One region of the Micromonospora sp. CA-246542 genome, then DNA from elsewhere that is predicted to be linked to it. Evidence: predicted binding sites of a transcription regulator. Region 1 holds the regulator's gene; the other holds the start of a gene.
The links. The regulator HrcA, encoded in region 1, represses chaperone genes, less so after heat shock. The targets are predictions, from matches to a motif close to GGTTNGCACNCTCNNNNNGAGNGTGCNAACC.
Positions count from the first base shown of each region.

Region 2: the regulator HrcA is predicted to act here: its motif matches at 3,644-3,674, upstream of groES (co-chaperone GroES).

Region 1 is NZ_CP192040.1:5,617,569-5,625,736, forward strand. Features, by position in the region: gene ACQP0N_RS25975 (NAD(P)H-dependent flavin oxidoreductase) at 1-174, opposite strand, end outside; gene ACQP0N_RS25980 (VOC family protein) at 263-619, opposite strand; gene ACQP0N_RS25985 (histidine triad nucleotide-binding protein) at 652-1,011, opposite strand; gene ACQP0N_RS25990 (SDR family NAD(P)-dependent oxidoreductase) at 1,105-1,866, shown strand; gene ACQP0N_RS25995 (16S rRNA (uracil(1498)-N(3))-methyltransferase) at 2,097-2,831, opposite strand; gene dnaJ (molecular chaperone DnaJ) at 2,833-3,981, opposite strand; gene hrcA (heat-inducible transcriptional repressor HrcA) at 4,055-5,077, opposite strand; gene ACQP0N_RS26010 (DUF4870 domain-containing protein) at 5,291-5,950, shown strand; gene hemW (radical SAM family heme chaperone HemW) at 6,013-7,236, opposite strand; gene ACQP0N_RS26020 (enoyl-CoA hydratase-related protein) at 7,256-8,065, shown strand.
Region 2 is NZ_CP192040.1:6,206,907-6,215,074, forward strand. Features, by position in the region: gene ACQP0N_RS28750 (molybdopterin-dependent oxidoreductase) at 1-1,361, opposite strand, end outside; gene groL (chaperonin GroEL) at 1,488-3,125, opposite strand; gene groES (co-chaperone GroES) at 3,196-3,510, opposite strand; partial or broken gene ACQP0N_RS28765 (THUMP-like domain-containing protein) at 3,769-4,949, shown strand; gene ybaK (Cys-tRNA(Pro) deacylase) at 4,959-5,438, shown strand; gene ACQP0N_RS28775 (sugar ABC transporter substrate-binding protein) at 5,616-6,704, shown strand; gene ACQP0N_RS28780 (ATP-binding cassette domain-containing protein) at 6,818-7,636, shown strand; gene ACQP0N_RS28785 (sugar ABC transporter permease) at 7,633-8,168, shown strand, end outside.

The DNA.
Region 1 (8,168 bases):
GATGGTGCGGCGCGCCTGCTCGGGGCTCTGCCAGGTCAACGCCAACATGCCGAGGCCGCCGGCCTCGGATACGGCTGCGGCCAGGTCCGGTCCCGCAGCCGAACCCACCGGTGCCTGGATGATCGGCAGCCCGATGCCCAGCCGTTCGCACAGGGTGGTGCGCAATCCCCTCACGACTCCCCCGACTGCTTCGGAAATCGAATCGATCGGCTCGGACGTTACTGCGTCGGACATCGAAGCGTCAACAGGGCGTGACGGGCCGTCAGCGGTAGTACTGGACCAGGCAGAACTCGTGGTCCTCCGGGTCAGCCATGACGACAACCACGCCCTCGTCGTAGTCGTGCCGCTCGCCGGTGTACCGACCACCGAGATCGACGACCAGGGCCATGGCCTCGTCGATCCGGTCGACGGAGATGTCGAGGTGGATCCGTACCTTGCCGGTCCTGGCCTCCGAGACCGGCTGGAACACCAACCGTGGCTGAGGCTCACCACGTTCACCGAGGTAGACCCAACCGTCCTGGGACGGACCGGGCTCGCGACCGAGCAGGCCACTCCAGAATCGGGCTACCCGCTCGGGGTCGAGGCAATCGATCGTCACACCGGACCAGACGTTGGCCATCCGCCGATCCTGGCAGAGCGTCGGGCCGGCCGTCAGGTCAGATCTCGGGCGAGCATCGGGCCGAGTGGCGCGCCGCCGAGCAGGTGGGCGTGCGCGTGGAACACCTCCTGCCCGCCGTACGCCCCGGTGTTGAACATCAGCCGGAACCCGTCGCCGAGCAGCCCCTCGTCCTCGGCCACCTCGGCGGCCGTGGCCAGCACCGCCCCGGCCAGCGCTGGGTCACCCTCGGCGAGGGTGGCCACGTCGGCGTAGTGCTCCTTCGGAATGACCAGGACGTGCACCGGCGCCTTCGGGTCGATGTCGCGGAAGGCGAGCGTGGTGTCGGTCTCGCGGACCACGGTGGCCGGGATCTCCCCGGCGACGATGCGGCAGAACAGGCAGTCGGATCCCATCGGGGCAGTGTAAGGAAGGGCACCTTGCTAACGCCTGAGGTATAGGAAGGGGCCCTTCCTTTCATCTGGGGGTTCTGGGGCAGGATGGCCGGCATGACGGATCGGGCGGTTCTGGTGACGGGATCCTCGCGCGGCATCGGCCGGGCGGTGGTGGAGGCGTTCGCCGCCAGTGGGGACCGGGTGGCGATCCACCACCGCGACTCCGCCGAGGCGGCCGAGGCACTACGCGCCGGGCTGCCCGGGTCGGGGCACGTGGTGGTCCGCGCCGACCTCACCGACCCGGACGCGGTCCGCAGCATGGTCGACCGGGCCGCCGAGCAGCTCGGTGGCCTGGACGTGCTGGTCAACAACGCCGGCACGTACGGCGACCGGGACGTCCCGCACCCGATCTTCGGCACCTCGTACGAGGAGTGGCAGGCTCGCTGGCGGCAGGTGCTGGAGACCAACCTGACCGGTGCGGGGAACGTGATCTGGTGCGCCGCCCAGCACCTGCGCGAGCGGGGTGGCCGGATCGTCAACGTGTCCTCCCGCGGCGCGTTCCGGGGCGAGCCGGAGCAGCCGGCGTACGGCGCCAGCAAGGCGGGGCTGAACGCGCTCGGTCAGTCCCTCGCCGTGGCGCTCGCGCCGTACGGCATCACGGTCGCCACGGTGGCGCCGGGTTTCGTGGCGACCGACATGACGACCGAGCACCTGCGCGGCGAGCGGGGCGCGGCGATCCGGGCGCAGAGCCCGTTCGACCGGGTGGCCCGCCCGGAGGAGATCGCGGCCGCGGTGCACTGGCTGGCCTCGCCCGAGGCCGAGTGGGCCTCCGGCACGATCGTCGACCTCAACGGCGCGTCCTACCTGCGCAGCTGACCGCCCGCTCCCGGCGCAGCTCGCGGCCGAGCACGGCCTTCGGGCCCCTGGCCTCCGGGCCACTCATCGCCTCCTTTGCTCTGCTTCCATCACGGCAACACTCGAGGGTCGAAACTGTTGCCTCCGCTGAAGCAGAGCAAAGGACGCCGACGAGGTTGCCGGGAACCGAACGCGACGGCCGAACACGGCGAGCGGGCACGCACGGCGGCCCGCCGCGGCGGAAGGTGGAACTACCAGCGGCCGAGGCGGGTGGCGAGCACGCTGAGCGCGGCCACGCCGGCCGTGGAGGTACGCAGCACCTCCGGCCCGAGGCGTACCGGCCGGCCACCGGCCTCACGGAAGGCCGTCAGCTCGGCCCGGTCGATGCCGCCCTCCGGGCCGACCACGAGGACGATCTCCCCGCCCGACGGCAGGTCGACGCCGGTCAACGGCTCCTCGGCCTCCTCGTGCAGGATGAACCCGGCGGCGGCCCCGGCGATCCGGCGGGCGACCGTGGCGGTGGATTCGTCCGGCGCTCCGGCCACGACGGGCAGCCAGGGCCGACGGGCCTGTTTCGCCGCCTCGCGGGCGGTGGCGACCCACTTCTCGCGTGCGCGTACGCCCCGGTCGCCGCGCCACTGGGCCACCGAGCGCGACGCCGCCCAGGGCACGATCTCGTCCACCCCGACCTCGGTCATCGCCTGCACGGCCAGCTCGCCCCGGTCGCCCTTGGCGATGCCCTGCACGGTGACGATCCGGGGTACGGGCGCGTCCGCGTACCCCCGGGAGGTGACGGCGACCTCCAAGCTGCCCCGGCCGACGGCGGTGACCACGGCGGCGGCCGTGCCGCCCCGACCGTCGGCGAGCAGCAACTCCTCGCCGACGCGCAGCCGCTGCACGGTGGCGGCGTGGTGCCCCTCCGGGCCGTCCAGGGTCAGCGCGTCACCGATGGGCAGCGCGTCCACCAGGAACAGCGGCGCCGACACCTCAGGCGTGCCCGTTGAACGCGTCGCGCATCCGGGAGAAGAAGCCGCCCTGCTTGGTCAGCTCGGCGACCTCCTCGCCCCGGGTCTTGGCGAAGTCGCGCAGCATCTTCTCCTGGTCGGGGTCGAGCTTGGTGGGCGTCCGGACGTCCAGGTGCACGTAGAGGTCACCCCGGCCGGTGCCGCGCAGGTGCGGTACGCCCCGGGCGCGCAGTCGCAACGTGCTGGCCGGCTGGGTGCCGGCCTTGACGTCGACGGTCTCCTCGCTGTCCAGCGTCTTGATGGTGAGCCGGGTGCCCAGCGCGGCGGCGGTCATCGGCACGGTGACGCGGCAGTGCAGGTCGTCACCCTTGCGGGAGTAGACGTCGTGCGGACGCTCGTGGATCTCGACGTAGAGGTCGCCGGCGGTGCCACCGCCCGGGCCCACCTCACCCTGCTGGGCCAGCCGGATCCGCATGCCGTCCTCGACCCCGGCCGGGATCTTGACGGTGAGCGACCGGCGGGTGCGTACCCGGCCGTCGCCGGCGCAGGTCGGGCAGGGGTGCGGGATGGTGGTGCCGTAGCCCTGGCAGACGGTGCACGGCCGGGCCGAGACCACCTGGCCGAGGAAGGTGCGCTGCACCGACTGCACCTCGCCCCGGCCGGCGCACGCCTCACAGGTGGCCAGGTGGGTACCGGCCGCGGTGCCGGCGCCCGAGCAGGTGGTGCAGAGCACGGCGGTGTCGACGGTGATCGGGGCCTCGACGCCGAACGCCGTCTCGTGCAGGTCCAGTTCGAGGCGCAGGATCGCGTACGCGCCCGGTCGGGTCCGTGGACGCGGCCCACGGCCGGCGCCGCCCGCGGCGCCACCGAAGAACGCGTCCATGATGTCCTGGAAACCGACGAACGGGCCGGCTCCCCCCGGACCACCCGGGCCGCCCGCGCCCCCGCCGCCGGGGGCGAGCGGGTCGCCACCCAGGTCGACGATCTGCCGCTTCCGGTCGTCCGAGAGGACCTCGTACGCGGCGTTGATGTCCTTGAACTTCTCCTGGGCCTCCGGGTCCGGATTGACGTCCGGGTGGAACTGGCGCGCCAGCTTGCGGTAGGCACGCTTGATCTCGTCATCGGAGGCTTCCCGGCTGACACCGAGGATGCCGTAGTAGTCCCTGGCCACTGCGTTCCGTGTCCTCATGTTCGTCTCGCGTTGCGCCGACCGGCGGCCGCAGCCGGCCGTCGGCCCTGACTGGTCAGTTCTGGGCCAGCAGCTCGCCCACGTAGCGTGCCACGGCGCGCACCATGGCGATATTGCCGGGGTAGTCCATCCGGGTCGGCCCCAGCACTCCCAGGCCGCCCACGATGGTGGCCCCCGGGCCGTACCCGGTGCTGACCACCGAGGCGGCACGCAGGTTGTCGAACTCGTTCTCGTCGCCGATCAGCACCCGGGTCGTGCTGGGCTCGGTCTCGCCGATGAGCTTGAGGAGCACGACCTCCTCCTCCAACGCCTCCAGGATGGGCCGCAGCGAACCCTGGAAGTCGAGCAGACCGCCCCGGGTCAGGTTGGCGGTGCCGGCCAGGGCGATGCGTTCCTCGTGCCGCTCGACGAGCGTCTCCAGCAGGACGGTGGAGAGCGTGGTCATGGCCGGGCGTAACTGCACCGGCGCCTCTTCCACCAGCGCCTGCACCAGCGGCGGGGTGTCCGACATGCGCTCGCCGGCGAGCTTCTCGTTGACCAGGCGACGCAGGTCGGTGACGTCGTCGGCGGGCACCGGCCCCGGCAGCTCCACCAGCCGCTGCTCCACCCGGCCGGTGTCGGCGATCATGACGAGCATCAGCCGGGTGGTGGAGATCGGCACCAGCTCCAGGTGTCGCACCGAGGAGCGGGCGAGGCTCGGGTACTGCACCACGGCCACCTGGCGGGTCAACTGGGCGAGCAGCCGTACGGTGCGGTGGACCACGTCGTCGAGGTCGACGGCCCCGACGAGGAAGCGCTCGATGGCCCGGCGTTCGGCCGGGCTGAGCGGCTTGACCCGGGACAGCCGGTCGACGAAGAGCCGGTAGCCACGGTCGGTGGGCACTCGGCCGGCGCTGGTGTGCGGCTGCCGGATGTAGCCCTCCTCCTCCAGCACGGCCATGTCGTTGCGGACCGTCGCCGGGGAGACCCCGAGCTGGTGCCGCTCGACCAGCGCCTTGCTGCCGACCGGCTCCTGGGTCGAGACGTAGTCCTCGACGATGGCGCGGAGCACGGCGAGTTTCCGGTCGTCCAGACCCATCCTCCGCACCTCCTGTCGCACGTCGGCCGCCGGCCCACCCGGGCCGACGGACCGTCCTGGCACTCGACTGTAACGAGTGCCAGTCTACGTCGGCGTGCCCGCCGACGCGATGATCAACGAACGCCCGTGACATCCCGCGCGGGCCGATCGGCCCGGACGGCAGGGCGATGTCGCTCTGGTGCGACGTTGCCAACGGCACCTACCGTGACAACCATGACTGAACCACCTCGCCCTCCCGGCGCGGGAGACCCCGGCAACTACCCGCCGGAGCCGAATCTCCCCGGCTCGTCCTCGTCGGCCGAGCCGCCCACCGCACCACTGTCCGGGGCGCCCGGCCCGGGCGGCTATCCCCCAGCCGGTGACTATCCGCCGCCCACCGGTGACCAACCGCCGTCGGGCGGCTACCCTCCGCAGGGCGACTACCCCCCACCTGGCGGTTACCCCCCGCCCGGTGGTTACCCCCCGCCGGGCGGCCCGACTGGCGGGTATCCGACCGGCGGAGCGTACGGCGGCCCCGGCGGCGGTTACGCCAACAACGAGGACAAGACCTGGGCGCTCGTCGCCCACTTCGGCGGCGCGGCCGGGATGATCATCAGCGCTGGCGTGCTCGGCTGGATCGCCCCGCTGGTGGCGTTGCTGGCCCGGGGCAGCCAGTCCCCGACCGTCCGGGCGCACGCCGTGTCGGCGCTCAACTTCCAGCTCATCTGGTCGATCGTCGGCCTGGTCGGCTGGGTGCTGTCCTGCATCGTCATCGGCTTCATCGGCGTCGTGGCGGCCGTCGTGCTCGGGGCCGTGTGCGGCATCCTCGCCGGCATCAAGGCCAACGAGGGGCAGCTCTACCGCTACCCGCTCTCCGCCAACTTCATCAAGTGATCCGGGCCGGCCGCTCCCCCGGCCGGTCCGGCACACCGCCGCCGGCCGGGCGGGCGTCCGGCTCAGGGCAGCAGGTCCCGCACGACCGCGTCGGCGAGCAGCCGGCCGCGCAGGGTGAGGACCGCCCGTCCGGCCGCGTACCCCTCGGCGTCCAGCAGACCGTCGGCGAGGGCCCGCGCGGCACCGGCCCGACCGGCGCCGTCGAGCACCCGCAGCGGCAGTCCGCTGGCGAGCCGCAGCCGGAGCATCACGTCCTCCATGTGCGCCTCGTCCGTGGTCAGCACCTCGCGGGCCAGGCCGGGTGACGCGCCGGCCGCCAGCCGCTGGGCGTACGTGGTGGGGTGCTTCACGTTCCACCAGCGCACCCCGCCGACGTGGCTGTGCGCGCCCGGGCCGAGGCCCCACCAGTCGGCGCCGGTCCAGTAGAGCAGGTTGTGCCGGCACCGGGCCTCGTCGGTGCGCGCCCAGTTGGACACCTCGTACCAGGAGAGGCCCGCCGCATCGAGGGCGGCCTCCGCCGCCAGGTAGCGGTCCGCCGCCACGTCGTCACTGGGGTACGGCAACTCGCCGCGCTTCATCCGCGCGGCGAGCCGGGTGCCGTCCTCCACGATGAGGGCGTACGCGCTGACGTGGTCGACCCCGGCGGCCACGACCTGCGCCAAGGTGGCGGCGAAGTCCTCGGCCCGTTCCCCCGGCGTGCCGTAGATCAGGTCCAGGTTGACGTGGTCGAACCCGGCCTCGCGCGCCTCGCGGGCGGCGGCGGTGGCCCGGCCGGCGCTGTGCTTGCGGTCGAGGATCGCCAGCACACCGGGCGACGCGGACTGCATGCCCAGCGAGATCCGGGTGTAGCCGGCCGTCCGCAGCAGCTTCAACGACTCCGGGGTGACCGACTCCGGATTCGCCTCGGTGGTCACCTCGGCGTCGGCGGCGAGCCCCCAGGTGCGGTCGATGCCCTCGAGGATGCGGGCCAGGTCGTCGGCGGGGAGCAGGGTGGGCGTGCCGCCACCGACGAAGACGGTGTCGACGCGGGGTGGCGGGTTGTCGCCGAGCACCCGGGCGGCGAGCGCCAGCTCGGCCAGCACGGTCTCGGCGTACGCCTCACGGCTCGCGCCCCCACCCAGCTCGGCGGCCGTGTACGTGTTGAAGTCGCAGTAGCCGCAGCGACTGGCACAGAACGGGACGTGGACGTACACGCCGAAGCCGCGCGCGCCGACCGCCGTGGTAGCGGTGGCGGGCAACGATCCGTCGACGGGGACGGTCTCACCATCTGGAAGGACGCCGGGCATGGCCACTAGTGTGCCCGGCATGACCTCTCCCGACGTGCTCGTGCGGGTCGCCACGGCCCGTGGGGTGACCACCCTCACCCTGGACAGCCCGCACAACCGCAACGCGCTCTCCACCGCCCTGATGACCCAGTTGCTGGCCGGGCTGACGGACGCGGTGGCCGACGACGCGGTCCGCGTGATCGTGCTCGACCACACCGGGCCGGTCTTCTGCTCCGGCGCGGACCTGAAGGAGACCGCCGCGGCGTACGCCAGCGGAACCGTGCCCGCCGGCATGCTGGGCGACGTGCTGGCGGCGCTCTGGGAGTGCCCGAAGCCGATCCTGGCCCGGGTCGCCGGGCCCGCGCGGGCCGGCGGACTCGGCCTCATCGCAGCCGCCGATCTCGCGGTCTGCGCCGACGAGGCGACGTTCGCGTTCACCGAGGTCCGCATCGGGGTGATCCCGGCGGTGATCTCGGCGACCGTGCTGCCCCGGCTGCACCCCCGCGCCGCCGCCGAGCTGTACCTGACCGGGAACACCTTCGACGGGCGGCGGGCCGTCGAGGTCGGACTGGTGACGGCCTCGGTGCCGGCCCAGGAGCTGGACGACGTGGTGCGGGGTTACTGCGACTCCCTGGTCCGTGGCGCGCCCGGGGCGCTGGCCGGCACGAAGGATCTGCTGCGCCGGCCGGGCACCGCCGAGCTGCGTGGCGACCTGGCCCGCCTCGCCGCGCTCTCGACCGGCTACTTCCTCTCCGAGGAGGGCCGCGAGGGGGTCATGGCGTTCCGGGAGAGGAGGTCGCCGCGATGGGTGGCCGCTCTGGACGCCGAACGCGGTGACCAGGCCGGGTAGGACCGGGGACGTCGGCCGGCTGCGGTGGCGGCGGGTGCCCATGCCCTCCCCACGTCCTTTGCTCTGCTTCAACAGAGGCAACACCCGAGGGCTCCGAGTGTTG
Region 2 (8,168 bases), 590 kb from region 1:
CCGTCGTCGACGCGTACCTCGACCCGGCTGATGCCCCGGTGCTGCGCCCAGGCCACCCCGGCCACCGTCACCGGGCCCGCGGTCAGCCGGTTGCGCCGCCGTGGCGCGTCGATCCGCGACTGGGTCTTGATCGGCCCCTGGGCGGACCAACCGCGCGGCACCCAGTACGCGTCGAAGTCGGCGAAGCGCGTCAGCTCCAGCTCGGTCACCCACTTGCAGGCCGACACGTAGCCGTAGAGACCGGGCACCACCATCCGCACCGGGAAGCCGTGCTGGACCGGCAGCGGTTCTCCGTTCATGCCGATCGCCAGCAGCGCGTCCCGCCCGTCGCGCAGGGCTGCGGTGGGGGTGCCGCAGGTCCAGCCGTCGACCGACCGGCCGACGACCTGATCGGCGTCCTCGTCCGGTTGGGCCTCGTCCAGCAGTTCCCGCAGCGGTACGCCGAGCCAGCGCGCGTTACCGATCAGGTCGCCGCCGACCTCGTTGGAGACGCAGGCCAGCGTGACGTACCGCTCGACCAGCGGCCGGGCCAGCAGGTCCGCGTAGGTGTAGGTGCGCTCGGTACCCACCCGGCCGTGAATGCGCAGCCGCCAGGTGTCCGGATTCACCTGCGGCACCACCAGGGCGGTGTCGATCCGGTAGAACCCGGAGTTCGGGGTGACGTACGGCGCGAGCTGAGCCAGGGACAGGTCCGCTCCCGCCGGCACGGCCGGCGCGGGGACGGCCGGGGCGGGCAGCCGGATCGCGTCCCGGGCGGCCGAGACACCCCGCCGTCCGGCCAGCCAACGGCCACCGAGACCGGCCACGGCCGCCGTACCGAGCAGCACTCCGGTGCCGGTGAGGAACCGTCGGCGCGACTCCGGGTCCACACCCTCGACCGGCGCGGCCGGCGTCACCGGCGTGGGTGGGTCCCACGGCCAGGGGTCCAGCTCGAACGGTCCGGCGATGAACAGCCAGAGCACCAGGGCGCCGAGCCCGCCGCCGACCAGCGACGGCAGCGCGTCGAAGACGTCCGCGCCGGGCCGGGTCAGCGCGGCGGCCACACCGACGGCGCCGAACGCCGCGATACCGGCCAGGCCCAGGGCCAGCCGGCGGATCGCCAGCATTCCGAAGAGGGCCGCGAACCCGCCCAGCAGCAGGGCTGTTCCGGTCAGCAGGGCGATCTTGTCGGCGGTGCCGAAGACGTCGATGGCGAACTGCTTGAGCGGCTCGGGAACGGCGTCGACGACCACCCCGCCGACCGCGACCAGTGGCGCCGACCGGGGGCCGGTCAGCACCGCCACCGGCTCCGCGATGCCGATCGCGACGGCGGCGGCGGTGACTCCGGCCAGCGCGGCGTACCGCCGTGACGTCGTGCTCATCGGCCCAGTGTGCGCGATCATCTCGGCCGATCGCCAACGACGTCATCGCTTGGTAATGCTCGCGCGGACGAAACCGGGGCACACCGCCGTACGGCGGTGTGCCCCGGAACGGGTGTCGCTACCGGGTCAGAAGCCCGGGCCGTGCTGGTGGCCGTGGCCGTGCCCGCCACCGGCGGCGGCCGGCTCGGGCTGCTCCGGCTTCTCCACCACGAGGCTCTCCGTGGTGAGCAGCAGGCCGGCGATCGACGCGGCGTTGGTGACGGCGTTGCGGGTCACCTTCACCGGGTCGATGATGCCGGACTTGACCAGGTCGCCGTACTCGCCGGTGGCCGCGTCGAGGCCGTTGCCCCACTGCATGCCGGCGACCTTCTGGGTCACGACGTAGCCGTCGTGGCCGGCGTTCTGCGCGATCCAGCGCAGCGGCTCGACCAGCGCCTTGCGCACGATCGAGACGCCGACCTTCTCCTCGCCGGTGAAGCCCAGGTCGTCGTCGAGCACGGGGAGGATCTGCACCAGGGCGGCGCCGCCGCCGGGCACGGTGCCCTCCTCGACCGCGGCCTTGGTCGCCGCGATGGCGTCCTCGATGCGGTGCTTGCGCTCCTTCATCTCGACCTCGGTCGCCGCGCCCACCTTGATCACGGCGATGCCGCCGGAGAGCTTCGCCAGCCGCTCGGCCAGCTTCTCCCGGTCCCAGTCGGAGTCGGAGGCCTCGATCTCCTTGCGGATCTGGGCCACCCGGTCGTCGACCTCGGTCTTCTGGCCGCCGCCGTCGACGATCGTGGTGTTCTCCTTGTCGACCACGACGCGCCGGGCGGTGCCGAGCACCTCCAGGCCGACCTGGTCGAGCTTGTAGCCCAGCTCCGGGGCGACCAGCTCGGCGCCGGTGGAGATCGCGATGTCCTGGAGCATGGCCTTGCGCCGGTCGCCGAAGCCCGGGGCCTTGACCGCGCAGACCTTGAGGGTCTTGCGCAGCGAGTTGACCACCAGGGTGGAGAGCGCCTGGCCGTCCACGTCCTCGGCGATGATCAGCAGGGGCTTGCTGTTCTGCAGGACCTTCTCCAGCAGCGGGAGTAGCTCCTCGATCGCCGAGATCTTCTGGGTGGTGACCAGGATGTACGCGTCCTCGAGGACGGACTCCTGACCCTCCAGGTCGGTGACGAAGTTCGGCGAGATGAAGCCCTTGTCGAACTGGAGACCCTCGGTCACGTCCAGCTCGGTGGTGAGCATCGAGCCCTCCTCGACGGTGATGACACCGTCGCGGCCGACCCGCTCCATCGCCTCGGCGATCAGCTCGCCGATGGTGGCGTCCTGCGCGGAGATCGTCGCCACGTTCGCGATCGACTCCTTGCCGGAGACCTCGACGGCCTTGCCGAGCAGCGCCTCGGAGACCTTGGCGGCCGCCGCGTCGATGCCCCGCTTGAGGCCGGCCGGGTTGGTCCCGGCGGTCACGTTGCGCAGGCCCTCACGGACCATCGCCTGCGCCAGTACGGTCGCGGTGGTGGTCCCGTCGCCGGCGACGTCGTTGGTCTTGGTCGCCACCTCCTTGACCAGCTGCGCGCCGAGGTTCTCGTAGGGGTTGGTGAGCTCGATCTCCTTCGCGATGGTCACGCCATCGTTGGTGATCGTCGGCGCACCGAACTTCTTGTCCAGGACGACGTTGCGCCCGCGCGGGCCGAGGGTGACCTTGACCGCGTCAGCGAGGGCGTTGACACCGTGCTCCAGCAGGTGTCGGGCGTCGTCCGAGAAGCTGAGGATCTTCGCCATGAATGTCCCTTCGAAGCGCCGCTGCCCCGGCCCGGCGAGCCGGACCGGGGCAGCGACACTGATCGGTTGCTTACTTCTCGATGACCGCGAGGACGTCGCGGGCGGAGAGCACCAGGTACTCCTCGCCGGCGTACTTGACCTCGGTGCCGCCGTACTTCGAGTAGAGGACGGTGTCGCCGACCTGCACGTCAACCGGGACCCGGTTGCCGTTGTCGTCGACGCGCCCCGGACCGACAGCGAGGACGGTGCCCTCCTGCGGCTTCTCCTTGGCGGTGTCGGGGATCACGATGCCCGACGCCGTGGTGGTCTCAGCCTCGTTCGCCTGGACCACGATGCGGTCCTCGAGCGGCTTGATCGCAACCTTGGTCGCGGTAGTCACGGGCATACCCTCCTGGGGTACTGGTTTCGTTGCCGGCCAGCGGGGCTGACCAGCGTCAATCTGCCTCATGCCACCGGGCGGGGCCGTCGTCGCGGGTGCCGGTCCGCCTGGCGTGCGCATCCGGGTCGCGAGACCCGGAAGCTGGCACCCTCAGGGTGAGAGTGCTAATCGCAGGTTATTCCGTGGCTAGCACTCCGTCAAGGAGAGTGCCAGCGCGTCGCGCCCCGCCAGCGGTATTTTCCCCTCGGTCGGGAGAATGGGCAGGTGGATCTCGATCAGTTGGCGGCACTGCGTACCCCCGAGGGGTCGGCCGCCCTCACGGCGGCGGCCGAGCTGGCCGGCGGCGATCCACTGACCGCGGCGTCGGCGCTCCGCGCGGCCGGGGTGCCCCCACGCTGGCGGCGGCGGCCCTCACCCAGGCCGAGCTGCGCCACCGGGCGGTGGGCAAGTTCGGCCCCGCCGCCGCCGGGATGTTCCTCACCCGCCCCGGCCTGGAGCAGGCCACCCGCCGGGTGGTTGCCGACCGGCGGGCCGCCCGGCTGCACGCGGCCGGCGTGCGCACCCTCGCCGATCTCGGGTGCGGCCTCGGCGCGGACGCGCTGGCCGCCGCCCGTGCCGGCATCCGGGTGTACGGGGTGGAGGCCGACCCGGTGACCGCGGCGATGGCCGCCGCCAACGCCACCGCAGCCGGGCTGGCCGACCTGTTCACGGTCGAGTGCGGCGACGCGACGGCGTTCGACGTGTCGCGGGTGGACGGCGTCTTCTGCGACCCGGCCCGACGGGCCACCGGCACCGGACGACGGATCTTCGACCCGCGCGCCTACTCGCCGCCCTGGGACTTCGTGACCGGCCTGGCCGAGCGGGTGCCGCGCACGGTGGTGAAGGTGGCGCCGGGCCTGGACCACGCGCTCATCCCGGCCGGCGCGGAGGCGGAGTGGGTCGGCGTGGACGGCGATCTGGTCGAGGCCGCGCTCTGGTGCGGCGAGCTGGCCGAGGTGCCCCGCCGTGCCAGCGTGTACCGGAGGGAGATCCACCAGCTCACCGGCTCGGGCGACACGGAGGCGCCGGTCGGGCCCGCACGCCGCTACCTGTACGACCCGGACCCGGCGGTGGTTCGCGCGCACCTCGTGGCCGAGCTGGCCGCGGAGCTGGACGCCACCCTGGCCGACCCGAGCATCGCGTACCTCTACGCCGATCGACCGACCCGCACCCCGTACGCGCGCTGCCTGGAGATCACCGACGTGCTGCCGTTCTCGCTCAAGCGCCTACGGGCGTTGCTGCGCGAGCGTCGGGTGGGCCGGGTGGAGATCCTCAAGCGGGGTTCGGCGCTGACGCCCGAGCAGTTGCGGCGGGACCTGCGCCTCGCCGGCGACCAGGCGGCGAGCCTGGTGCTGACCCGGGTCGCCGGAGCGCCGACCGTGCTGATCGGCCGGCCGGTGGTTTAGGTTCGGGGCGTGGCGGGACAGGGCACTCCGGCAACGGCATTACTGGCCAAGCGCGGGATCGCGCACCGCACCCACCCGTACCGGGTGGCACCCGACGCTCCGAACTACGGTGCCCTGGTGGCGGCGGCCCTCGGCGTGGCTCCGGAGCGGGTGTTCAAGTCGCTGGTGACCGAGGTGGACGGCGTCCTCACCGTGGCGGTCGTACCGGTGACCGGTGAGCTGGACCTCAAGGCGCTCGCCGCGGCGGTCGGCGGCAAGCGGGCGGCGCTCGCCGAGCGGACGGTCGCCGAGCGGGCCACCGGCTACGTGCGAGGCGGGATCAGCCCACTCGGGCAGCGTCGACGGCTGCCCACCGTGCTCGACGACTCCGCGCTGAACCTGCCGACGATCTACGTCTCCGCTGGTCGGCGCGGGCTGCAACTCGAACTGGCGGCGGTGGACCTGGTGGCGCTCACCGGGGCCCGCAGCGCGCCGTTGCAGGCCCGCTGACCTGTCGTTACATCGCGCTTTTCGGGGGATGTTCGGCGAGTAACAGTCGCGTTGCTGAATTGTTATCGCTTCCAACAAACTTGGGACCTGCGTGGTCTTGTGGTGCCAGTGTGACGCGGAATACGTTGCCGGACACAACAAAACAACACCTCCCCCACCTCCGAAAGGACCCTGCACATGCGTAAGGGGATCCTCACCATCGCCGCCGTGGGCCTGCTCGCGACCGGCGGTTTGACCGCCTGCGGCGACGACTCCGGCAACGGTTCGGCCGACTCCAAGAAGACTCCCAAGATCGGCGTGATCCTTCCGGACAGCAAGTCCTCCCCCCGCTGGGAGACGGCGGACCGTCGCTTCCTGGAGGAGGCGTTCAAGGCCGCCGGCGTCCAGTCCGACATCCAGAACGCCCAGAACGACAAGGCCGCCTTCCAGACCATCGCCGACCAGATGATCACCGGCGGCGTCACCGCCCTGATGATCGTCAACCTGGACTCCGGCACCGGCAAGGCCGTGCTCGACAAGGCCAAGTCGCAGGGCGTCGCCACCATCGACTACGACCGGCTCACCCTGGGCGGCTCCGCCCAGTACTACGTCAGCTTCGACAACGAGGTCGTCGGCAAGCTCCAGGGCGAGGGCCTGTCGAAGTGCCTGACCGAGAAGGGCGCCAAGAACCCTGTCGTGTCGTACCTGAACGGCTCGCCCACCGACAACAACGCCACCCTGTTCAAGGCCGGCTACGACTCGGTGCTCAAGCCGAAGTTCGACTCCAAGGAATACACCAAGGGCCCGGACGACGCCGTGCCGGGCTGGGACGGCCCCACCGCCGCGACCATCTTCGAGCAGCAGCTCACCGCAACCAAGGGCAAGATCGACGGCGTGCTGGCCGCCAACGACACTCTCGGCAACGCCGCCATCTCGATCCTGAAGAAGAACAAAATCAACGGCAAGGTGCCGGTGACCGGGCAGGACGCCAGCGTGGAGGGCCTGCAGAACATCCTCGCCGGTGACCAGTGCATGACCGTCTACAAGGCGGTCCGGGAAGAGGCCAAGGCCGCCGCGGACCTGGCCATCGCGCTGGCGAAGGGCGAGAAGAAGGACACCGGCCAGTCGGTGAAGGACGGTGACCGCGACGTCCCCTCGGTGCTGCTCACCCCGAAGGCCATCTACAAGGACAACGTCAAGGACGTCATCGCCGACGGCTACGCGACCAAGGAGCAGGTCTGCACCGCGGCGTACGCCAAGTTCTGCGCCGAAGCCGGCATCAGCTGACCGACGCCGCAGTACCCGCCGGGACGACCATCGCCGCCCGGCACGGGAGCACCCTCCCGTGCCGGGCGGCGCCCGCCGGACGGGCCCCGACCCTCCCTTAAGAAGGAGACCCCGTGTCCGCGATTCCCCTGCTGGAACTCCGCGGGATCGACAAGAGCTTCGGTCCCGTCCAGGTGCTCCGCGACGTCGCCCTGAGCGTCCACCCGGGCGAAGTGACCGCACTTGTCGGCGACAACGGCGCCGGTAAGTCGACCCTGGTGAAGTGCATCAGCGGCATCTACCCCACCGACGCCGGTGAGGTCCTGTTCAACGGCGCACCGGTGCACATCGGCAGTCCCCGCGACGCCGCCACGCTCGGCATCGAGGTCGTCTACCAGGACCTCGCGCTCTGCGACAACCTGGACATCGTGCAGAACATGTTCCTCGGCCGGGAGAAGCACAGCGGCATCGTCCTGGACGAGCCGACCATGGAACAGCTCGCCGCCGAGACTCTGGCGGGGCTCTCCATCCGCACCGTCACCTCGCTTCGCCAGCACGTCTCCAGCCTCTCCGGCGGTCAGCGCCAGACCGTGGCCATCGCCAAGGCGGTGCTCTGGAACAGCAAGCTCGTCATCCTGGACGAGCCGACCGCAGCCCTGGGCGTGGCACAGACCGCCCAGGTCCTCGAACTGGTCCGCCGCCTCGCCGACAACGGCCTGGCCGTGGTGCTCATCTCGCACAACATGAACGACGTCTTCGCCGTCTCCGACCGGATCGCCGCGCTGTACCTCGGCCAGATGGTCGCCCAGGTGAAGACCACCGACATCACTCACGCCCAGGTGGTTGAGCTGATCACCGCCGGGCGCTCGGGCGGCCTCGGCCTCGCCACCGACCCGGGCGGCAACGGCGACGGCCCGCAGCCGGCCGACTCGATCTCAGGAGGCGTCCGATGACCACCACCGCCGTGCGCAAGGACGGCCCGGCGGCCGTCACACCGCCGCCGACCGTCGGGAGCCACGTCCGCAACTACGTGAGCCGGGTACGCGGTGGCGACGTCGGCGCGCTACCAGCCGTGCTCGGCCTGATCGTGCTCTGCACCGTCTTCGCGGTCATGCGGCCGTCGTCGTTCCTGTCGGCCGGCAACTTCGCCAACCTCTTCACGCAGGGCGCGGCGGTCACGCTGATTGCGATGGGCCTGGTCTTCGTGCTGCTGCTCGGCGAGATCGACCTCTCCGCCGGCTTCGCCAGCGGTGTCTGCGCGGCGGTACTGGCCAACGTGGTCACCGTGCTCGGCTACCCCTGGTGGGTTGCCGTCCTCGCCGCGGTCGCCACCGGTGTCATCATCGGCACCACGCTCGGCATGCTCGTCGCGAAGATCGGCATTCCGTCCTTCGTGGTCACTCTCGCCGGCTTCCTCGCCTTCCAGGGCGTCGTGTTGCTGCTCGTGCAGGAGGGCACCAACATCTCCGTCCGCGACGAGGTGCT